Regions from separate parts of the Arthrobacter sp. 92 genome, predicted to be linked through region 1. Evidence: riboswitches for the same ligand, from Rfam matches in the RefSeq annotation. Region 1 holds a riboswitch; each other region holds the start of a gene.

Region 1 (7,719 bases):
CGTGTGCTGGTCGGAGGGCCGCCGGCTGCGCACGGCTGGACATCCGGAGGCCCGGCAAGGGCCTCCGGATGCCCTGAGTCATCCGTCTTTATTCGCCCCTTGGTCCGCTAGTCGCCCTTGGCGGCGCGGAAGCCGGCGTCGAGGTCGGCAATGATGTCGTCGATGTGTTCCAGTCCCACGGAGAGCCTGACCAGTCCCGGCGTCACTCCGGCCACTTCCTGCTGTTCCCCGGTCAGCTGGCTGTGAGTGGTCGACGCCGGGTGGATCACCAGCGAGCGCACGTCACCGATGTTCGCCACATGGGAGTGAAGCTCCAGTGCATCCACGAACCGCTTCCCGGCCTCCGCTCCACCCGCAATAGTGAAGGCCACCACGGCTCCGGTACCCCTCGGCCCGTACTTGCGTCCGCGTTCGTACCAGGGGCTGGAGGGCAGCCCGGCGTAGGCCACCGATTCCACGTCCTCCCGGGCCTCGAGCCATTCGGCCACGCGGAGAGCGTTGCTCACATGGCGCTCCACCCGCAGGCTCAGGGTTTCCAGCCCCTGGGCGATCAGGAAGGCGTTGAAGGGAGACACCGCCGAGCCGAGATCGCGCAGGAGCTGGACGCGCGCCTTCAAAATGAACGAGAGGTTGGCTCCCAGGGCGCCGTCCTTGCCCAGGTCCCGGGCGTAGACCAGGCCGTTGTAGGTGGGGTCCGGGGTGTTGAAGCCGGGGAACCGCTCCTGGTCCTTGCCGAAGTCGAAGTTGCCCGAGTCAACGATCACCCCCGCGATGGCACTGCCGTGGCCGCCAAGGTATTTGGTGGCCGAGTGAACCACGATGTCCGCACCCCACTCAAGCGGCCGGATCAGGTACGGAGTGGAGAGCGTGTTGTCCACAATCAGCGGGACACCGGCGTCGTGCGCCACCTGCGAAATACCTTCGATGTCCAGCACGTCCTGGCGGGGGTTGGAGACCACCTCGCCAAAGAACAGCTTGGTATTCGGCTGGACCGCGTTGCGCCACTGCTCAAGGTTGTCCGGATCCTCGACGAAAGTGACCGAGATGCCGAATTTCTTCAGTGTGTGCGCCAAGAGGTTGTAGGTGCCTCCGTAGAGGCTGGGGCTGGCCACCACGTGGTCGCCAGCTTCGGCGACATTGAGGATCGCGAAAGTCTCCGCGGCCTGGCCGGAACTGAGCAGCAGCGCCGCGAGGCCCCCTTCCAGGCTCGCCACCCGCTGCTCCACCGCGTCCTGGGTGGGGTTGCCGATCCGGGTGTAGATCGGCGCGAGTTCGGCCAGCGCAAAGCGGTTCGCGGCGCTTTCGGCGCTGGGGAACACAAACGACGTCGTCTGGTAGATGGGGAGCGAGCGTGCGCCGGTAGCGCTGTCCGGCTCCTGGCCGGCGTGGATCTGGCGGGTTTCGAACGACCATGCGTTGGACATCGGAGGACTCCTTCAGCTCAAGGGCACAGCCGGCCGGGCCGGCCAGTGCCGCGCTTGCCGTCCGGCGGGCGCCGGAGGGCCAGGTCTTCACCCGGGGCACCCCACCGCGGAACGAGGGTTGCCGGCCAGCAAGCCGGGGCTCGATGCTGGCGCTCATGACCTGGACCCAGTGTAGGAACGGAAAGCCGGCGCTGAACAGGTTTGTGACGAAGGACGTCAGCGCCCGCTTTTTGGGCGCGTCCGGGCCACCGGGCGAGACATCCCACCACGGTTAGGTAACCCTTAGCTGAGAGCTCCATCACAAAGTGCCAAGATGATGGCATGCGCATGGATCACGTCTCTTACGCCTGTGAACAGGATGGCTTGGCAGCCACCACCGAACGTATTTCTTCCGCCCTCGGCGTCGAAGCCGTGAAGGGCGGGGTACACCCCCGTTTCGGCACACGAAACATGATTATTCCGCTGGCCGGTCACAAGTACCTCGAGGTTGTGGAGGTCCTCAACCACCCGGCGTCGGACAAGGCGCCGTTCGGGCAGGCCGTCCGGGCGCGTTCCGAGGCGGGCGGCGGCTGGATGGGCTGGTGCGTCGAAGTGGACGACCTGGCACCATTCGAAGAGCGCCTGGGCCGCGCGGCAGTCAATGGCAACCGCAAGTTCCCCGACGGACGCGAACTGGTCTGGAAGCAGATCGGCATCCTGGGCCTCATTGCGGACCCGCAGGTCCCCTACATGCTCAAGTGGGAGGGCGATCCCGAGCTTCACCCGTCCAACGCTTATGAGAGCAACGTCAAGATGTCCAGCCTCACCATCGCCGGCTCCGCCGAACGTGTCACTGAGTGGCTGGGCGAGCCGGTGGAGAGGCCGCTGGAAGACGTTGCCGTCAACTGGGTCGCGCCGCACGGAACGCCGGGAATCCTCTCCGTCACGTTCGAGACCGCCTCGGGCGCCGTCACCATCTGAACCCGTCACCATCTGAACCATCCCGATGGTCCGTCAGGACCAGGGCAGTTTGCTGCCCTCAAACTTCGGCCGCTATCAGCGGGTGCCAATGACGCCACCCACCGATAGCGGCCGAATCCTTTTCCCCGCCGGGGCCGCGTGCGCTACCCCAGGCCCATCGCCTTTCCAAACAGGCTGAATCCAACGAATGCCACAATGTCCAGGATCGCGTGGGCGATTACCAGCGGCATCACCCGGCGCGTTTTGGTGTAGATCCAGGCGAAGACGACGCCCATCACGGCGTTGCCGATGAACGGCCCGAACCCTTGGTACAGGTGATAGCTTCCCCTGAGCATGGCGCTGAGGAAGATGGCCAGCGGTGTGCTCCACCCGAATTTGCCGAACCTGTCCAGCAGGTAGCCCACCACTATGATCTCCTCCACCACGGCATGCCGCATTGCGGAGAGGATCAGCACGGGGACCGTCCACCAGTACGCGTCAAGGCCGCTGGGAATGATGGCCGTGGTGATCCCGAGGGCACGGCCTGCGGCGTAGAGGCCCAGGGAAGGAATGCCGATCAGGGCGGCCAGTCCCAGGCCCTGCACCACGTCCATCCCGGGACGGCCAAAGTTGAACCCGAGTTTCTGGAAGGCCGTGGCGCCCGTATGGCCGGCGGGGCGGTGCTCGGACAGGAAGTAAAGCACCAGCAGCACCGGGACCAGCGCGAACACGATGTCCAGCAGCTGGTAGGTCAGGTCGAAGTACTCGCGGCTGCTTTGCGAGCGGTTTAGCGTTGAGGTGCCCTGCGCGAGGGGTGCGCGGGTCATCTTATCCAGCAACTGCACCACCGAATACACGGCGGACTGCCCCAGCGAAAGACCCAGGACAATCCATACTTCTATCCGCAAACGACGGCGGGAGGGAACCAGCATGTTCCTATCTTGCCTGTAGTTGCTGGTACTTTGCTGTTCGCCATGGGAGCCCTCCGGCGCCAAGCGGCGGGCCCGTTCGTAACAGCGGGCAGGCGGCCCGCACCGTCCAAGGTCCGGGACCCGCGCTGGCCTATGCTAGGGACTTATGAGTGCGCCCGGGAAAATCATCATGATCCGGCACGGCCAGTCCGCCGCCAACGCCGACACCTCCATTTACAACCGGGTGCCCGACTACCGGATACCGCTGACGGCGCTCGGTATGGAACAAGCCAAGGCGGCTGGCGAGCAGGTGCGGCGGGAACTCGACGGACGCCCCGTGTGCGTTTACGTGTCCCCCTACCTGCGCGCCTACCAGACGTTGGAGGCCCTCAACCTTGGCTCCCTCACCGAACGCGTGATCGAGGAGCCCCGGCTCCGGGAACAGGACTGGGCTAATTTCCAGATCGCCGGAGACATCGAAGACCAGAAGGAACTCCGCAATGCCTACGGCCACTTCTTCTACCGGTTCCGTGAGGGAGAATCCGGCTCCGACGTCTATGACCGCATTTCCTCATTCATGGAGACGCTCTACCGGCACTGGTCCAAGCCGAGCTATGCGCCCAACGCACTCTTCGTCACCCATGGCCTGACCATGCGGCTGTTCTGCATGCGTTGGTTCCACTGGTCCGTGGAGTACTTCGAATCCCTCAACAACCCGGAGAACGCCGAAGTCCGCACCCTGGTGCGCACCAAGTACGGCAAATACGAACTGGATAGTCCGTTCAGCCAGTGGGTGGACCGCCGGGTGGATGAAACAGTGCTCGACGCCCCGCCCATGATCTTCTAGCGGCCGGCTTCACGGCCGACGCGCTGCTCCACACCCGCGCGCCACACGGAGCGGGTCAGCGGGATGCCGGGCCGGTACGCCAGGTGGGTGGCAGAGGGTGCGTTAAGCAGATGCAGGTCTGCCCGGTGCCCGACGGCGATGGAGCCCACCGCCCGCTCGCCGTCGACGTCGTTCCCTGACTCGCGCCGCAGCGCCAGGGCGCCGCCGTATGTCGCCGCACGGACCGCCTCGTGGACACTCAGGCGCATCTGCAGCACGGCGGTGGTGACGCAGAACGCCATGGAACTCGTGTAGGAGGTCCCTGGGTTGCAGTTGGAGGCCAGGGCTATCTGAACGCCGGCGTCCAGCAGCTGCCGCCCTGGGGCCAAGGCCTGGCGGGTCGACAAGTCACAGGCCGGCAGGCACGTGGCCACGGTTCCGCGCTCCCCGCTCCCTGATGCCTCGTCCCAGCTGGACCAGCTTGAGGCCAGGGCGTCGATGTCCGCGGCGGAGAGATGGTTCACGTGGTCAACGCTCGCTGCGGAGAACTCCACCGCGAGCTGCACGCCGGCTCCTTCACCAAGCTGGTTGCCGTGCACCCGCAGGCCCAGTCCCGCTTCCCTGCAGGCCTGCAGGACCCGGCGGGACTGCTCCGCTGTGAAGGCTCCGCGTTCGCAGAAGACGTCCGCCCACCGCACATAGGGACGGACAGCAGCCAGCATCGGCCCGCTGACCAGGTCCGTGTAGGCGTCCGGATCGGCGCCCTCCGGCACCAGATGGGCGCCAAGATATGTCACTTCATCCACCACGGTGGAGGCAATGCGGGCGCTGCGGGCCTCGTTCTCCACATCCAGGCCGTAACCTGTCTTGGTCTCCAGATACGTGGTTCCCTGGGACACCGCCTCCGCAACGCGGCCCAGGGCCAGCCGTGTTAGATCAAAATCACTCGTGCTTCGGGTGGCGCCGGTGGTCACGGCAATGCCGCCGGCGCTGTAGCTCTCCCCCGCCATCCTGGCTTCGAACTCGGCTGTCCGGTCACCGGCGAAGATCAGATGGGTGTGGGAGTCCACCCACCCCGGCAACAGCGCCCGGCCGCCGGCATCCACGGCGTCATCGGCCGCGGGGGCAGCCGCGGCCGGGCCTATCCACGAGATCCGCTCCCCCTCGATCACCACCGCCGCGTCCTTGAGGACGCGGTGCTGCGCGTCCTGGGTCATCAGCTCGGCGATATTGGTGATGAGGGTGCTCATAGGTCCATTCTTTAGCGCCTGATGGACCATCGGGTGGCGGCAAGCGCATCCACTGTCCGGGATGCCGGACTTCCCTCGCCCGTCCCGGGCAACGCACCCGCGCCCGAGGCTGGGTTCCTGCCTGCGACCTGGCCCGAACCTTGGCCGGCCAGGATCAGCCCGGCCGCCAGCTCGGCAATCCCCGATGACGTCTGGAAGCCATAACCGCCCTGTCCGGCGAGCCAGAAGAATCCCGGCGCCTCCGCGTCGAACCCCACCACAGGAACGCCGTCGGCCGCTTCCGTCCGCAGGCCCGTCCACGCTTTGCGGACGCTGCTGATCCCCAAGGTGGTCACGGTGTTGAGCCGGGCAACGAGGGCCTCGATGTCACCGGGGTGGGGCTGGGCGTCTTCGGGCCCGCTGGGGACCGACTCCGACGGCGAAATCAGCACGTCGCCGCCCTCGGCCCTGAAGTAGAAGGATTCGTCAGCGGCCGCCACCATGGGACAGCCCTCCGGGAGGGGATGGTCGACGGCGACGATCGCAGCCGTGCGGCGGTAAGGCTGGAGTCCGAGCTTCTCGACGCCGCTGATCACCGCAAGCTCGTCCGCCCAGGCACCGGCGGCGTTGACCAGTACCGCGGCTTGGAACGCTTCCTGGCCGGCGCCGATATCCCAGCCTGTTCCAAGGCGTTGGGCGGAGTGGACCCTGGCCCCGGTGATGATGTCCACTCCGCCGGCCACGGCACGCTGGCGGTGGTCCTCCAGCAACACAGGGGCGTTGCAGGCGAAGGAGCCGGTGTCCAGCCCCGCCGCAGCGAAGGAGCCCGGGACCAGGACCGGGCAGAGCTCCAGGGCCTCCTCATGGGAGATCCGATGCATGTGTCCGCTTGCTTCCTGCCGCACCAGGTCTTCGTCGCCGATCAGCATAAAGCTGCGCGGCGAGAGGACCCGCTCCGGAAGTTCGGCGTCCCTCGCCCCGATCAGCCCCAGGGTGCGAAGAGTCAGTTCCTGCACCACAGGAGGACCATAGCTGGGGATCAACTGCCGGGCCGAGCGGGCGGACGTGTGGTAGGCCAGTTCCTGCTCCGCCTCCACCAGCGCCACGCTGCATTGGCCGGCCAGGGCCGAGGCCAGGGACAATCCGGCGATTCCGCCGCCCACAATCACCACATCGTAATTAGCTGACATGGATACATCCTTGCAGACGAGCGCGGGATGCGCCCGGACCGGACGTTCCGTCAGCCGCTGACCGCGGCGCGGCTGGCCACAAACGCCTGCACGCAGGCCTCAACATCCGCCGGGCTGTGGGCTGCGGAAAGCTGGACCCGGATGCGCGCCGCGCCCTTGGGCACCACGGGATAGCTGAACGCGGTCACAAACACACCGTGCTGCAGCATCTGGTCAGCGACCTTGGCCGCCATGACGGCGTCCCCGAACATCACCGGGACGATCGCGTGCTCGCCGTCGAGCAGCTCGAAACCCTCTTCGCCCATGCGGGTGCGGAACTGTTCGGCATTGGCAAACAAGGTGGCCCGGAGCTCTGCCGAGTTCTCCACCAGGTCCAGCGCCTTCAGTGTTGCCGCGACGATGGCCGGGGCCAGCGAGTTGGAGAAGAGGTAGGGCCTGGCCTTCTGCCGAAGCATGGCAACCACCTCGCGGCGGCCCGAGACGTAGCCGCCCGAGGCGCCGCCCAGCGCCTTGCCGAAGGTGCCGGTGTAGATGTCCACCCGGTGCGAGACTCCGGCGTGCTCGGGGGTGCCCGCGCCCGTGGCACCCATAAAGCCCACGGCGTGTGAATCATCCACCATCACCAGTGCATCGTATTTCTCGGCCAGGTTGCAGATGGCTTCCAGCGGGGCCAGGTAGCCGTCCATGGAGAAGACGCCGTCGGTCACGATGATCTTGCGGCGGGCCGGTATTGCCTGGGTGGTGGCTTCGATCAGCTTCGCTTCCAGGTCCGCCATGTCGCGGTTGGCGTAGCGGAAGCGCTGGGCCTTGCAGAGCCGGATGCCGTCGATGATGGAGGCGTGGTTCAGGGCATCGGAGATCACGGCGTCCTCCGCGCCGAGGAGGGATTCGAACACACCGCCATTGGCATCGAAGCAGCTGGAGAACAGGATGGTGTCCTCGGTGCCGAGGAACTTCGAGACGCGGGCCTCCAGGGCGAGGTGCAGGTCCTGGGTGCCGCAAATGAAGCGGACACTGGCCATGCCGAAACCGCGCTCGTCCATGGCGGACTTGGCCGTGGCGATGATCTCCGGGTGGTCCGCCAGTCCGAGGTAGTTGTTGGCGCAGAAGTTCAGAACCTCGGCGCTGGCCTCGCCGATCTGCCCGGCCTTGATGTGGTTGGCCTGCGGCGAGTCGATGTGGCGCTCGGTCTTGAACAAG
Region 2 (7,719 bases), 750 kb from region 1:
CGCCGGCAGCAACAGCGTCATCAAATTCCAACACGCGACTCAGGTCGAGGAACGTCCGCGCCGCCGAGGTGACCGGGACGCCGTCGAGCATCACCACGTCCTCAGCGGCGACCTTCAAGAGGTGCCCCCTGACATGGCGCCGACGCGGGGCCGACGTTCCAGTGCGTCTCGCCAAGTGGAGCCTCGTCCAGGCCCCGGCGGTGTCGGGCAGCGAAATGCCGTGGATCATGGCTGCGGTGGCGAAGCAAATACAGGAGTCCGGAGTGAGGCTGGTGTAAGGGCGGCACCGCTCCAGCAACGACTGCCGGCGGCCCCGTGGGACGCGGATGCCGCGGCTCGGTGTCGACAGGTCCGACGCCTGCATTCGGCTCCGTGGGACGTCGGAAGTCCGGGCCTCGAAAACCGTGAAGGATGCTGCCAGCAGCGGCGCCGGAAGTGCATGGCGACGGGTCATATTCCATTACGGCATGGCACGCGGCCGGCGTGGAGGTAATCCACAGTGTGGAGGAGTAGTGCCGCTCTGGATGCCCGGCAACAACCTGCAGCTATGCAGGGTGCGCAGTCTATCCACCCTGCAGAGCCGCATGAATCACTGGCACCCCGGGGCAGGCCTGGCTCAGCGGGCGCCGCACCGCACAGGCGCACAACCGCCACGCTTCGCCGCCCACGCCGCGGCTGCCACGCCGAGCGGCCGCCCGCGCCGGGCGCCCGCCCGCGCCCGCGTCCGCTGCCGACCGTCCGCGACCTCGAAGCGGACCTCACACCCCGCAAGAACAGTGTTGAACTGGACCTCACGGACGGCCGTGGCACAGGTGGAGATGGCCGCGTAATGGCGGACCGCACCTTCGGGTTCCGCAAACGCGCACTCCATGCAGGCGCAGGCGTTCCGGAAGACATGGTCGGGACATCCAGGACATCCAGGACATCCTGCGGGACCCGGACGAGGCCTGGACGTCGCATCGGAGGCGTCAGCCTTGGATGCGCTCTAAGCCGACACCTGCACGATCGGAGCGGACTGATGGCTCTTGACGGGAGAAACCGGACCGGCCGTCCCCTCGGCAGGTCTTGGCCTGACAGCAGCGGCCTGCAAAACAGCGGCCTGCAAGACAGCGGCCCGCAGGCACCTGCCGGGGGTCAGCTGTCAGGGTCAGGGATCAGGGGCGGAAGTTTCCCAACCAGCTGTTGAGCGAATCCACGGCGGACGCGGAAGACCCGCTGACTGTCCGGGTCTTTTCCGTGGCGGGCAAATGCAGTTTTTTGAGCGTCGCGCCGGAACCCAGGATATCTCCGCCGCCGGATTCCCCGGCGGGGTCCAGCCCGACAGGCTTCGAAGATCCGCCTTGGCTGGCGTTGCCGCTCCCGGAATGCTGGCCGTCGCTCGACTTGCCGGCATCGCCCGGGTCGGAGGCGGGACCACGACCGTGCTCTTCCAACGCCGGGGCCGGCTCCGGGGTGACCGGAACCGAGTACTCGCCGCCCTCCAGCTTTGCCGGCGCCGCGGACCCGGAGGCCGGCAGCCCCGGATCGCCAGCATCGGAAGCTGCGCCGGTGGCTGACTCTTGGGGCTCTCCAGCGGTGGGGACCACGGGCACACCGGCGATACTCCAGCCGGGGGTCCAGTCCAGGGTCAGCTGCTGCACCGAACGCAATCCCTGACCCTCCCCGGGGCGAGGACTGGTGGCGGCCACCCCGCTGACGCCGAGCCCCATGCCGGCAAGGACGGCAAGTCCGATCACGGCGGGACGGTGCTTGCGCAACCAGCGCTGACGGGTGAGGTCATTGTGCGGCCCGGCGAGCATGGCCGCGAGTTCCGGTCCGGGCGCCGGGACCGCGAGTTGGCCGAGCGAGGCCAGCGCGGTGAGGGCAGCCCGGAGTTCGACGGCGTCCGAGTGACCGGCGTCGAACAGAAGCTGCTCAATGGTTCCGCCGGAAAAGTCATGTCTGGTTGTCATGGCGCCACGTAATCCTTTACGGCCGAATGTTCACGGAGTCTGTCCAAAGCACGTCGCTGAAGCTGTTTGACTGCTCCGGCGCTTTTCCCCATGATTTCGGCGACTTGCTCTACGGTGAGATCCGCGATAATCCGCAGGGTGAGAACCTCTTTCTGGTCCTCGCCCAAGACGTCCAACAACTGCAGCACTTCCCCGGGAGCAACGAGCAACATTGCTGCCGTCTCCGCTGAGGAGGACTCACGGCGGTCCAGTTCGGGTTCGAAGGACTGCCGGACGGGTGCCCGCCGCTGCCTGCGGTGGTCGTCCACCATCCGCGCGTGCGCCACCGAGAAAACGAACGTCCGCAGCCCGCTGACGCCACCGCTGATGCTGTCTATTCGGGGCAGGACTGCGAGGAAGACATCCTGCATTGTTGCCTCCGGATCCTCGACTCCGCGGGCTGTCAGATACCCCAATACCTGGGATGCGTAACTCCGGTACACCAGACTGAACAACTCGCCCTCGCGGCCCTTGAGGGCCCGCAGGGAGTCATCGGTCAGTGCATGGGTCACGGACGTGGAACCTTCATTCAGGGGAGGGTGGCTACATTAGTGTAGCCATCAGGCGGACGCCGGATGCGTCCCGCCCGCAAGCCTCCCCGGCTATCGGGGCGGAGGGCATTGGCTCGGCCCCGCGCTCCCAGGCCGGCTTCTTGCTGAACCGGCTCCGGACAGAAAAGAGCCGGGTTGGAACATGATGGGGGACACATCCAACCCGGCGCCTTTTGTCTCAGTTAAGCGCCGCAAAGAGCCGGGCTGGAACATGATGGGGGACACATCCAGCCCGGCGCTTTTTGTCGCAGTCAAGCCCCGGGTTCAAATCTGATGGGGGACAAATTCGAACCTGGCGCTTTCATAGTGGTAATCGTCCGGGGGGCCGGTGGGGTTACGCGAAATCCAAAAAACTTAAAATTCTTTTTCGGCCCGGTCAGGGGACCCCGGCGAGAAGGTGGCTGATGACGCCACCGTCCCCTACTCCGGGCCGCCCGTTGCGGGATTCAACGGGATTGATGGGCGGCTAAACAGAGGGAAATACTGTGGAAGGCAAAACGGCGGGCCGCCCTTCCGGGTGACCCGCCATGGTTCGTGCTGCCGTTGGAGCTTCGGTGACGTTTAGTCGTTGATGAGGTCGTTGACCACGATGGTCTGGTCGCGGTCCGGGCCGACGCCGATTGCCGAGAACCGCGTGCCGGAGAGCTTCTCCAGGGCCAGCACGTAGTTCCGGGCGTTTTCCGGCAGGTCGTCCATGGCGCGGGCGCCGGTGATGTCCTCGGTCCAGCCTTCGAAGTACTCGAAGATGGGCTTGGCGTGGTGGAACTCGGTCTGGGTCATCGGCATTTCGTCGTGCCGCACGCCGTCCACGTCGTAGGCCACGCAGACCGGGATCTGCTCGATGCCGGTGAGGACGTCCAGCTTGGTGACGAAGTAGTCCGTGAAGCCGTTGACGCGGGAGGCATGGCGCGCCAGGACGGCGTCGTACCAGCCGCAGCGGCGCGGCCGGCCGGTGTTGACGCCGAACTCCCCGCCGGTCTTCTGCAGGTACATGCCCATCTCGTCGAACAGTTCCGTGGGGAAGGGACCTGCGCCCACGCGGGTGGTGTACGCCTTGATGATGCCGATGGAGCGGGAGATGCGGGTGGGTCCGATGCCGGATCCCACAGAGGCGCCGCCCGCGGTCGGGTTGGATGACGTGACGAAGGGGTAGGTGCCGTGGTCGACGTCGAGGAACGTGGCCTGGCCGCCCTCCATGAGGACCACTTTGCCCTCGTCCAGGGCCGTGTTCAGGACGAAGGTGCTGTCGATGACCAGCGGGCGGAGGCGTTCGGCGAAGGACAGGAAGTACTCCACGATCTCATCCACCTCGATGTCGCGGCGGTTGTAGACCTTGACCAGGAGCTCGTTCTTCTGGCGCAGCGATCCTTCAACCTTCTGGCGCAGGATCGAGGCGTCGAAGACGTCCTGGACGCGGATGCCGAGGCGGGCCACCTTGTCCATATACGCCGGGCCGATGCCGCGACCGGTGGTGCCGATGGCACGGCTGCCCAGGAACCGCTCGGTGACCTTGTCCAGGACCTGGTGGTAGGGCGCCACGAGATGGGCGTTGGCGGAGACGCGCAGCTTAGAGGTGTCGGCGCCGCGGGCTTCGAGGCCGTCGATCTCCTGGAACAGGGCCTCAAGGTTCACCACGCAGCCATTACCGATGATCGGAACCGCGTTGGGGCTCAGGATGCCGGCAGGAAGGAGCTTGAGCTCATACTTCTCACCGCCTACGACGACGGTGTGCCCGGCGTTGTTGCCGCCGTTGGGCTTGACCACGTAGTCGACGCGGTGGCCGAGCAGGTCAGTGGCTTTACCTTTGCCTTCGTCGCCCCATTGGGCTCCGACGATCACGATTGCTGGCATGGGATCCTCCCCCATTCGTTCGGGCCGGACTCCGTGTGATCCACCAGGTGGTCAACGCAGCTCAGCGCCGTTCATGAGAATGCCCCGAATTCCACTGCCATGCCGTGACCGGTCAGCTGACCGGCAGGCACAGCCCAAGAGTTTCGGGGCTCTTACCACCCAAGTTTAGCCGATCCGGCGGCGGGGGCCGCTATGGAGAGCCGACAGGCGGTCCGCGGCGCCGGGCGTTGCTGAGGCCGGCGGCCTGAGGCAGCGGGCCGCCCCGGGCCCGCCGGGACAATCCCCCGACACAATACTGCCCCGATTTGCGGAACCGTCGCCGGATGGAATTAAGTGAGAGTGCCCATCCGGAGCGGCCGAGAGACCTGGATCGTTGACGCCGCAGCAACCTTGTCCCCAAAACGGAACCCTGAAAACGGGACGCCGCGGCCCGGCAAAGGTGCTACAGCCAGGACCGATGGAAAGGAACCATCCGCCATGTCCGTAAACACCGATCACATCCGCGTCACCCACGCAGGTTCGTTGCCGCGCACGCCCGAACTCATCTCCGCCAACGAGGCCAAGGAAGCGGGCGGGCTCACCCCCGAGTTCCGCGAGCTGCTGGAGGCCTCGGTGGTGGACGTTGTCCAGCGCCAGAAGGACCTTGGCATCGATATCCCCAACGACGGCGAATACGGCCACACCATGTCCAGTTCCGTGGACTACGGCGCCTGGTGGAACTACTCCTTCGCCCGCCTTGGAGGCCTCGAGCCCACGGACGTGGACCGTTGGGCCGATGCCAAGGTCAGCCGCTCCACGCCCGGGAACATCGTGCTCACCTCCTTCCCCGACCGCCGGGACCGGCAGAAGTTCAACGACGCCTACAACGATCCGTCGTCGGGCATCCTCGCCCACCGCAAAAGTGTCTCCCAGCCGAAGATCGCCGGTCCGCTCACCTACACGGGGCAGGGCCTCGTGGGCTCGGACATCGCCAACCTCAAGACCGGGCTTGCCTCAGCCGGGCTGGCGGAGGGGTTCGTGGCCTCGCTCTCCCCAGGGTCCTGCGCCCGGGTGGCCAACGAGTACTACACGACCGACGAGGAGCTTCTCTACGCCTGCGCCGACGCCATGCGCGAAGAGTACAAGGCCATCATCGACGCCGGCCTGACAGTGCAGCTGGATGATCCTTCGCTGGCCGAGAGCTGGGACCAGATCAACCCCGAGCCGAGCCTGGCGGACTATCTCAAGTTCATCCAGCTTCGCGTGGAGGCCACCAACTGGGCGCTGCGCGACCTGCCGGCGGAACAGGTCCGGCTGCACGTCTGCTGGGGCTCCTGGCACGGCCCGCACACCACGGACATACCGTTCGCGGACATCATCGGCTCCGTGATGCAGGTCAATGCCGGGGCGTACTCCTTCGAGGCCGCCAACGTCCGGCATGAGCACGAATGGCGGGTCTGGGAGGACACCAAGCTTCCCGAGGGCAAAGTGATCATTCCCGGGGTGGTCTCACACGCCACCAACGTGGTGGAGCATCCGGATCTGGTGGCGGACAGGATCGTCAGGTTTGCCGATCTGGTGGGTCGCGAGAACGTCATTGCGTCCACGGACTGCGGGCTCGGGGGCCGGGTGCACCCGCAGATCGCGTTCGCCAAGCTTGAGGCCCTCGGGGAAGGCGCGCGCCGCGCCACCACGCGCCTTTGGCGGGGATAGCGGCGCCTGCAGGGTCCCCCGGGGCCACATTTCGCGGGGCTTGCTAAACTGGTAGAGACCGGTCAGGCAATCGGTCCACACCACATTTCAAACCACGCCGTACCCGAGCATGCCCACAGCACGCCCCGGTATGGTGCGGCAGCGTCACCGATCCCCGCAGGAGACACAGCAATACATGACAGCACTGGCTACTGAATCTTTCCGCGAGCAGCTTCTAGGCCGCCGCTATGAACCCAACGTCGCAGCTGTCAATGAGCTGTGTGACACTCTCCAAAGTGGCAAGCCCGACACCGTGGTCCCCTACGTGGACCCCATGCACGACGTCGACGAGTGCCGCATCATCAGCCTGTACTCCAACATCGGGACGGTCGACGAGTCCGGTTTCATCACCGCCGGCGACGACGAGGCGGCCACCCGCATGCTGGGGGTTCAGTGGAAGCTGGGCCTCCGCCCGGAATTCGTCATGCCGTGGAACGTCCACCCCTGGCACGTCCCCGGCGAGCCCAATGGCAAGTTCACTCCGGACCAGATCTCGGCCGGACTCAAGCCTCTCCTGAAGTTCCTTGCCCTGGTGCCCCGCGCCTCGGTCATCGTTGCCCACGGCACCGAGGCCAACCGCCTGGCGGGACTGCTCCTGAAGACTGAGGTGCCCCTCCTGTGGCGCCGCGGGCTGAAGACATACAAGGTGCGCTCCCTCAGCGGCCGCGCGTTCGCCGGCACCCCTGCACGGCAGCAGCAGTACCTGGACGAAATGCACGTGGTGTACGCCGACGCCATGGCCCGCACCGGCCTGACGAAGCCGGTCAGCTAGCCCCGGAAAGTGCGACGGCGGGCGGTCACCTTCTCTTGAAGGTGGCCGCCCGCCGTCGTACGTAAAGGCGTACTTACGCCTGCCTAGCCTTGCGCTTCGATGGCTGCCTTGGCTGTCGGATCGGAGTCGTTGAGGAATTTCTCAATGCGCTCCGGTTCCTCGGCCTCGCCGATCGCCGCCGAAGCGCGCCCCAGCGAATACAGCGCGCGCAGGAACCCACGGTTCGGCTCGTGCTCCCAGGGGATGGGGCCAACACCGCGCCAGCCGTTGCGGCGCAGGGAGTCCAGGCCGCGGTGGTAGCCCACGCGGGCATACGCATAGGAATCGATGGTGCGCCCCTCGTTCCACGCCTCCTCGGCCAGGATGGCCCACAGAAGCGAGGACGTGGGGTTCTTGGCCACCAGGTCCATTGCCTCCTGGCCGAGCGCGAGGTGCTGGTACACCTCGGTCTCGGGCGGCAGGAGTGTGGCTTCGGGGCCCATCAGGTTCTTGCGGAACTCGTCGGACATTATTAGAACGTCTTGCCGAGCGAGCCGAGCTGCTTGGCCGCTTCCACCACGCGGGCCGCGAGGCCGGCCTCGGCGGAGGCGCCCCAGACGCGGGGGTCGTAGAGCTTCTTATTGCCAACCTCGCCGTCGACCTTCAGGACGCCGTCGTAGTTCTTGAACATGTGGTCCACCACCGGACGCGTGTAGGCGTACTGGGTGTCGGTGTCGATGTTCATCTTGATCACGCCATAGGAGACGGCATCCGCGATTTCCTGGTCCGAGGAACCGGAGCCGCCGTGGAAGACCAGGTCAAAGGGGTTGTCCTTGCCGATCTT
Region 3 (7,719 bases), 1.5 Mb from region 1:
GTTCGGCACCCTGTCCTCCTATCGGCGCCTGGTCACCCGTCTGCTGGACAGCGGCGTGCTGCTGGACGAGGGCATGATTTATTTCGACGCGCGGCTTTCACGGAACCACCCCACCGTGGAAGTCCGCGTGGCGGACGTTTGCCTGAACGCGGAGGACGCGGCCCTGATCGCGGTACTGGTGCGGGGGCTGGTGGAATCGGCGGGCAGGGAATGGCGCGCCGAGGTGGATCCGGCGCCGGTGCCCACGGTGCTGTTGCGGATGGCGGCGTGGCAGGCAAGTAACTGCGGGCTCCGCAGCGAGCTGCTGGACTTCGGCACTTTCCGGCCTGCCCCCGCCGCGGAGGTGGTGGAGTCGCTGGTGGATTATCTTGCCCCTGTCCTCTCTGAACAGGGTGAACTTGAGCTCGCCCGCAGCGGCGTCCGCAGGATCCTGGAGCGCGGAACAGGCTCGCAGCAGCAGCGCCGTGTCAGGGACGCTGCCCTCTCCGGGGCCGCGTTCGACGACGCCGGGCTCGCCGCCGTCGTGGCGAACGCGGTGGAGGTGAGCATGCGGTGTGCGCAGGCCAACGCCGCGGAGGAACCCGCCCCGGTGTTGCTGCGCGTGCGCATGCCCTGAGCCCACGCCCTGATTGACCTGGGAGGCAGCCAGTCCAGAAGTACCGTCTTCGTCCAACGACCGGGAGCACGCCATGGAAACTGAATATGCCGACGTGGTGGATCATGATGTCACCACCATCACCTGCGTCTGCGGGAACACCGTCAGCAAGGACGGCCTGATCCAGGCCAACTCGCAAGGGATACCCGTGCATATTGACGGCGAGTCACCCGTGCCGGCCGGGCTGGCCCCGTGGCCTGACGACGAGGACGTCTACACCCTGTGCCCTTCGTGCGGCCGGGTGTACCGCGACGCCGTCATCGAAGAAACGGGGACCGCTCCGGTTGCCTTCCGGGTGGACGTGACAGGGGGCCCGGTGGCGGAGGCAATCCGTGTCCACTGGGACGTCGACACCGCGGGCTGATCCGGGAAATCCTGCACTGAGGCACTGAGGCACTGAGGCACTGAGGCACTGAGGGGCTGTTGCCCGGGCCCGTCGCCCGGGGAACCGCCGCCCGGGGGACCGCCGCCTAGATCTGTTTGAGAGCCTGTTGCAGGTCTTCGATGAGGTCGTCCACGTCTTCAAGGCCCACCGAGAGCCGCACCACGCCGTCGCTCAACCCGATGGCCGCGCGGCCCTCCGGGCCCATGGCGCGGTGGGTTGTGGTTGCCGGGTGGGTGATGAGTGACTTCGCGTCACCCAGGTTATTGGAGATGTCGATGATCCGCAGCGCATCCAGCAGCGCGAAGGCGGCCTCTTTGGCCGAGCGCCCGGCGGAGGGAGACAGCTCCAGGGTCAGGACGGTCCCGCCCGCCTTCATCTGCGCCGCCGCGAGTCCGTACTGCGGGTGGGACTTCAGCAGCGGATACTTCACCCAGCTGACCGCGGGCTGTTCCTCGAGCCATTCCGCCAGCCGCAGGGCCGAGGCGGACGAGTGGTTCACGCGCAGGGCCATGGTTTCCAGGCCTTTGGTGAGCACCCAGGCATTGAATGCGGACAGCGCCGGGCCGGTGTGCCGCATCAGCTGTTTGACGGGGCCGTCGATGAATTCCTTCGTGCCCAGAATGGCCCCGCCCAGGACCCGGCCCTGGCCGTCGATGTGCTTGGTCCCGGAGTACACAATCACGTCCGCGCCAAGATCGCCGCAGCGCTGGAGCAGCGGGGTGGCGAAAACGTTGTCCACCACCACGGTGGCACCGGCGGCGTGCGCCAGTTCGCTGACGGCGGCAATGTCCACGATCTCCTGCATCGGGTTCGACGGGGATTCGAAGAACACCGCCGTGGTGGGCCGGGACAGAGCCTCGCGCCACTGTTCAAGATCCGGTCCGTCCACAAAGACCGTCTCCACGCCCCAGCGGGGCAGGATCTCGTTCAGGATCACAAAGCAGGAACCAAACAGCGAGCGGGCCGCCACCACGCGGTCGCCCGCGGCCAGCAGGGCGCCCAGGGCGGTGAAGACGGCGGACATGCCCGACGCCGTCGCAAAGCACGCCTCGGTGCCTTCGAGCAGCCGCAGGCGTTCCTGGAACGTTGCCACGGAGGGATTCCCGTAGCGCGAATACACGAACCGTTCATCCTCGCCGGTGAAGGCACGCTCGGCTGCGGCCGCGGATTCGTAGACAAATCCGGAGTTGAGGAAGATCGGCTCGGCCGTTTCCTGAAAGTTGGTGCGGTCAAGGCCGCCGCGGACTGCCTGGGTGTCGGGGCTCCAGCTGGCGGCGTCGGGGTTGAAGGTCACTTAGTTCTTTCCGAGATTGGTGGGCAGGCCGCGGTTCTTCCAGCCGTTGACGGTGCGCTCGCCGTAACGGTCCGGTTCGCCTTCGAAGCCTTCCAGGACGTTGTAGGCCGTGTAGCCGGCCTGGGTGGCCGCGATCGCCGCCGCGATGGACCGTGCGCCGGACCGGCACAGGAACACCAGTTCGACGGCGGTGTCCTCAGGAGCCTGCTGTTTCAGCTGCTCGACGAAATCCGGGTTGGGGATGCCGCCCGGGAAGACCCACTGGATGAAAAGGGGATCATTGTCGGTGGCCTTGGTGTCCGGTATCCCGATATGGGCCCACTCTCCCTCGGTGCGGACGTCCACGAGGACGGCGCCTTGCTCCAGCTTGGCCCAGGCATCGTGAGGGCTGAGGTCTCCTGCGTAGCTCACGCGTGGCCCTCGAATCCTTCGTCCGGGAATTCGCCGTCGAAATCCAGCTCGTCAACAGCAGTGGCAACGGCGGCGTCCGCGGTGGCCACAGCGGCGGGCAGAATGACGGCCTGGGCAACGATCACGCTGGTGCCGTTGAACGTGGCGGCCGGGCTTCCGTGGAGCACATAGCCGTCGGCCAGCGCCTCGGAGATGCGCTCGCAGAAGGTGCGGTCGTCCGGGCCCGTGATGAGGCGATAGGCCAGTTTTTCCTGGGCGGGTTGTTGCTGACCGGCAGCAGGCTCAACGGCCGGGCTCAGATTGACGGGGGCATCAGACACAACAGATCTCCTTCTCTCACGCTTGCAACTCGAATGGGTCGATATGCCGAGTATTCACCTGAGGCACCCCGCCGCGAAAGGGAGGGTTGCCGACCGGCCAGTCAGGGCTTGGCACCGGTTCTCATTACTCCCCAAAAACGTAACACTTACAAGGACGGCCCGCACCGCCGTCGTCGTCATGTTCCGTAACGGCACGCGTCCAACGGCACGGAACACTGGCACAGGTCTTTCCTGATTCACCCGGGCATACAGAGTGAAACTCGCGTGCACAGATTACGACTCGATCACCAATAGCGATCACTACAGACAGAGAGCCCAGTCTCGTTGTACGCTTTTGAAACGTTCGCGGTTACTGCATCCTCGAATCAGTGTGCGGCAGCCATGGACGGGTCCCGGGCTCAGCCGGGACCAGCACTTATAAAGGAATAACCAATGTCAATGGATGAGACTTCTTTTCCAGCATTGACCGACGGAGAGCTGACAGCGGAATGGGGAACCCAGTCAATCCCGCCTTCGGACGTGAGTAGTCCTGCGATCCGTGGACAGGCATGGGACATTATCGAGTCGGTCCTGGACGATCCCTCTCCGCAGAGCGAGTGGGCGCGGGAACGGCTACGGACCCGCATGGCCACGCATCCGGGACGCCCCGAGCGCGCGTTGCTCGAACACCTGATCGCCACCAGGGCCGCAACGGATGATCACGCGCCCGGGGCCTCCGGTCCTGAGGCCCAGGGAATTGACGTGCCGCCAGCGGCCCTTCTCACTCCGATTCTGCCGCCGCCTGAGGCGGACACCGGGAACCCGGTTCTGTTCACGCGGCGCAGCAGGAAGAAGATCGAGGCGATCCTGGGTGACAGGATGCTCCTGACGGCATTCCAGCCGATCTGCGAACTCGCCACCGGAAGCGTTGTGGGCGTCGAGGCGCTCACACGTTTTGTGAGCGACGACGGCGCAAGCGCTGATCACTGGTTCAACGAGGCCGCGGCAGTCGGGTTGGGCGCCGATCTCGAGTTCGCGGCCCTGCAGGCGGCGCTCGCCGCTGCGGAAAAACTTCCCTCGCATCTCTATGTGGACCTGAACTTGTCGCCGGCAACGTGCCTGGACCCGCGGCTCCGCGCCTTCGTGGAGCAATCCGAGTTGGCCCTCGACCGGATCGTCATCGAATTGACCGAGCGGCTCGCTGAAGACGAGTACGCCCCCCTGGTGGAGGCACTGGCGCCCCTCCGATTGCGCGGACTGCGGGTGGCCGTGGACGGCGCGGGGGCCGGTTTCGGCTCGATGCGCCAGGTGAAGCTGCTGAGCCCGGATATCGTGAAGCTCGACCGGGGCCTGATATCAGGCATCGACCGGGCTGCCGGCCAGCAAACAGTCGGTGCCGCGATGGTGGAATTTGCCCGGCAGATCGATGCTGACCTGGTGGCCGAAGGAATTGAAACAGAGGCCGAACTCGCCACAGTCACCCGCCTGGGAATGACCGCAGGCCAGGGATATCTGTTGGGCCGCCCGTCGGTTCAACCGCTGGAATGGGCGCACTGGCGTGTGGCAGCCGAACAGGAATCGTCCCGCTCGCAGCCCTCCCATCAGACCACCTAGGTCTGTTCAGCCGCTTGAGCTGCCTTCCCGGGCGCACTCCGCTCCGGAAGGCAGCTGGTCCGGGCGAAAATAAATCTCATCCAGTTACTGGACTTTCCGGCGGGGACCCAACGACACTGGCTACAAGAGCTGGCTGCACGCTGCCGAACCCGCATGCCGGCGGCTCCGCGAATCCCGTCGAAAGGGCCCTGTGATGCCGGACTTGTCAGCGTTCTTCCCCCTGATTGCCGCCATCCTCGGGGCCGTTGTCGTCATCGCTTTCATCTGGGTGGCCGTAAAACTGATGTGGAAAGTCGCTGAGCCCAACGAGGCGCTCATCATCTCCGGATTGACGCGGGGGACCCTGGAGACCAGGGAGGGCATGGACTTCAAGATCGTCACAGGCAAGGGCGCGCTGGTGATTCCCGGGCTCCAGACGGTCCGGCCCTTGTCCCTGACCCTGAATGAAACGGAACTCAAGGTTTCCTGCGTGACGTCGCAGGGCATCCAGGTGATTGTCGAAGGCGTGGTCATCTACAAAATCGGAGACGCCCCGCCCTTCATCGCCAATGCGGCGCGACGCTTTCTGGGGCAGCAGCCCAAAATGCAGAGCCAGGTTTACAACGTCTTTGAGGGCCACCTGCGTTCGATTATCGGCAGCATGACAGTTGAGGAAATCATCAGGGAGCGCGACAAGCTCGGTTCCCAGGTCCGCAGCGCCAGTGGCGTGGAAATGGAGAAGCTCGGCCTGGTGGTGGATTCACTGCAGATCAAGGACCTCCAGGATCCCACCGGTTACATCCAGAACATTGCCAAGCCGCACATCGCCCAGGTGAAGATGGAGGCCCGGATCGCCGAGGCAACCAGAAACCGCGAGGCGGCGGAAAAGGAAGCAGAAGCGGCGGCCCTGATCGCGGATGCCCAGAGCGTCTCCGCGATTCGGCAATCCGTGGCCCAGGCGAATGCCGAAAGGGCACGGGCGAATGCCTCCCAGGCCGGCCCCCTGGCGGAGGCGACGGCGCGTCAACAGGTGGTGGTTCAGGAGACGGAAGTAGCCAAGCTCGAGGCGGACCGCGAGGAACAAAAGCTGCAGACCACCGTCCGCAAGCCTGCGGACGCAAAGGCCTACGCCAAGCGCACCGACGCCGAAGGCCAGAAGGCCGCAGACATCAGCGCCGCCGAAGCGCTCGCCCGCCGCACTGAGCTTGAGGCGCAAGTCAACGCCAGGCGGACCGAACTCCAAGCGCAGGCCAACGCAACAGCCGCGGCGGCCGCGGCTGGCGCCACCAAAGTCACCGGCGAGGCCGAAGCCGCGGCCACCCGGGCACGCGGTGATGCTGCGGCGTCGGCGATCAGGGCGAAGGCCCTGGCCGAGGCCGAGGGCATCAAGGCCCGGGCCGAGGCGCTCGGGACCAACCAGGACGCCGTCATTTCGCAGCAGCTCGCCGAGAACATGCCCGCCATCATCGCCGCGGCGGCCGAACCGTTCTCCCATGTGGGCCAGATGACCGTGTTGAACGGCGGCGAAGGTGTCAACAAGATGCTCGGCGGGATCCTCGCCCAAGTAGGTGACTATCTTCCTGCCTTGTCCTCGGCGCTGAGGAACAGCCGGGAAGGCAAGCGCCCCGCGAAAGCTCCAGATGCATAGAGATGTTGATCGGAGCCTTACCGGCAAGATCGGCAGGGTCACAGGACTCATCGGCCCAGGGACCATCGGCGAGGTTATGCTGCCGTTCCGCGGTGGAACAAGTGCGTTCCATGCCCATCCTTTTGATAAGACAAGTGTGTTTCCGGTGGGCGATATGGTTCTGGTCATCTACTTCGAGCCACCCCAAACGGTCTACGTTGACGCATTGCCCGACTTTCTCAAAGCGCAACCGTGACTCCTCGGAAGATGGAAGCGGCCTGCCGAAATAACACTTTTCGGTATACCTAAATTTGAGCTATCCTCGTTTATAGGCCCCCAAAGACGAGGAATGAACGAATGGCTACTTCCACCCTCACGGAACGCCAGGCTGCGAGCCCCCGGTGGCGATCCCGGCTGCTCCTCATGGGCCCCGCCTTTGTGGCCGCCATTGCCTACGTTGATCCGGGAAACGTGGCGGCCAACCTGACTGCGGGCGCGAGCTTCGGATACCTGCTCGTCTGGGTCCTGGTGGTGGCCAATGCCATGGCCGTCCTCGTTCAATACCAGTCGGCCAAGCTGGGGTTGGCCACCGGACAAAGCCTGCCCGAGATCCTGGGCCAGCGCCTTGGCACCCGCAGCCGCCGGCTCTACTGGGTGCAGGCCGAAGTGGTGGCCGGTGCCACGGACATGGCGGAAGTCATCGGCGGCGCCGTGGCCCTGAACCTGTTGTTCGGCCTTCCGCTGCTGGCCGGGGGAATCGTCATCGGCCTGGCGTCGATGCTGCTGCTGGCCCTCCAGTCACACCGCGGCCAGAAGTCCTTCGAATACGCCATCCTCATCCTGCTCGGAGTCATCGCCGTTGGATTCGTGTCCGGCCTCTTCGTCAATCCCCCCGAGGCGGGAAGCGTCCTCACCGGACTCGTGCCGCGCTTCGAGGGCACCGATACGGTACTGCTCGCCGCAAGCATGCTCGGCGCCACCGTGATGCCGCATGCCATCTACCTGCACTCGGCCCTGGCTCGGGACCGGCACGGCTTCTCCCCTGATCCAGCCGTGCGGAGCAGGCTCATCCGGGCAACCCGGGTGGACGTGGCGGGAGCCCTGCTGCTGGCCGGGGTGGTCAACATCGCCATGCTCCTGCTGGCCGCATCGAGCCTGCGGGGCATCGAGGGAACCGACACGATCGCGGGCGCGCACGCCGCCGTGACGTCCGCACTGGGCCCGGTGATCGGAGTGGTGTTCGCCATCGGCCTGCTGGCGTCCGGGCTGGCCTCCACCTCGGTGGGCTGCTACGCCGGCGCCACCATCATGGGCGGCCTGCTCAAGTTCAAGGTGCCGCTCATGACGCGCCGCGTGCTCACCCTTATCCCGGCCCTGGCCGTTCTCGGTGGAGGAATTGAACCGACTCTCGCCCTGGTCCTCAGCCAGGTCCTGCTCAGCTTCGGGATTCCCTTC

What was found. Region 1 has a riboswitch for S-adenosylmethionine ahead of ACP4XC_RS06515 (bifunctional o-acetylhomoserine/o-acetylserine sulfhydrylase). Riboswitches for the same ligand answer to the same signal wherever they lie in the genome.
Region 2: linked by a shared signal. The riboswitch ahead of ACP4XC_RS03190 (cobalamin-independent methionine synthase II family protein) and the one ahead of ACP4XC_RS06515 (bifunctional o-acetylhomoserine/o-acetylserine sulfhydrylase) in region 1 are both predicted to bind S-adenosylmethionine.
Region 3: linked by a shared signal. The riboswitch ahead of ACP4XC_RS21585 (DUF1737 domain-containing protein) and the one ahead of ACP4XC_RS06515 (bifunctional o-acetylhomoserine/o-acetylserine sulfhydrylase) in region 1 are both predicted to bind S-adenosylmethionine.

What each region holds. Positions count from the first base shown of each region.
Region 1 covers NZ_CP189863.1:1,426,839-1,434,557, reverse strand. Annotated here, with positions in the region: gene ACP4XC_RS06515 (bifunctional o-acetylhomoserine/o-acetylserine sulfhydrylase) at 108-1,424, opposite strand; SAM riboswitch class IV at 1,470-1,585, opposite strand; gene ACP4XC_RS06510 (VOC family protein) at 1,746-2,384, shown strand; gene ACP4XC_RS06505 (CPBP family intramembrane glutamic endopeptidase) at 2,528-3,295, opposite strand; gene ACP4XC_RS06500 (histidine phosphatase family protein) at 3,441-4,121, shown strand; gene hutI (imidazolonepropionase) at 4,118-5,350, opposite strand; gene ACP4XC_RS06490 (NAD(P)/FAD-dependent oxidoreductase) at 5,362-6,519, opposite strand; gene ACP4XC_RS06485 (glycine C-acetyltransferase) at 6,570-7,719, opposite strand, start outside.
Region 2 covers NZ_CP189863.1:679,257-686,975, reverse strand. Annotated here, with positions in the region: gene ACP4XC_RS03210 (hypothetical protein) at 1-454, opposite strand, end outside; gene ACP4XC_RS03205 (hypothetical protein) at 1,155-1,952, opposite strand; gene ACP4XC_RS03200 (RNA polymerase sigma factor) at 1,949-2,503, opposite strand; gene ACP4XC_RS03195 (adenylosuccinate synthase) at 3,104-4,393, opposite strand; SAM riboswitch class I at 4,734-4,857, shown strand; gene ACP4XC_RS03190 (cobalamin-independent methionine synthase II family protein) at 4,871-6,085, shown strand; gene ACP4XC_RS03185 (uracil-DNA glycosylase) at 6,261-6,896, shown strand; gene ACP4XC_RS03180 (DUF3151 domain-containing protein) at 6,980-7,405, opposite strand; gene fbaA (class II fructose-bisphosphate aldolase) at 7,408-7,719, opposite strand, start outside.
Region 3 covers NZ_CP189863.1:4,624,247-4,631,965, reverse strand. Annotated here, with positions in the region: gene ACP4XC_RS21605 (glutamate--cysteine ligase 2) at 1-616, shown strand, start outside; gene ACP4XC_RS21600 (hypothetical protein) at 690-1,019, shown strand; gene ACP4XC_RS21595 (O-succinylhomoserine sulfhydrylase) at 1,126-2,334, opposite strand; gene ACP4XC_RS21590 (rhodanese-like domain-containing protein) at 2,335-2,745, opposite strand; gene ACP4XC_RS21585 (DUF1737 domain-containing protein) at 2,742-3,044, opposite strand; SAM riboswitch class IV at 3,079-3,194, opposite strand; gene ACP4XC_RS21580 (EAL domain-containing protein) at 3,585-4,658, shown strand; gene ACP4XC_RS21575 (flotillin family protein) at 4,852-6,285, shown strand; gene ACP4XC_RS21570 (Nramp family divalent metal transporter) at 6,622-7,719, shown strand, end outside.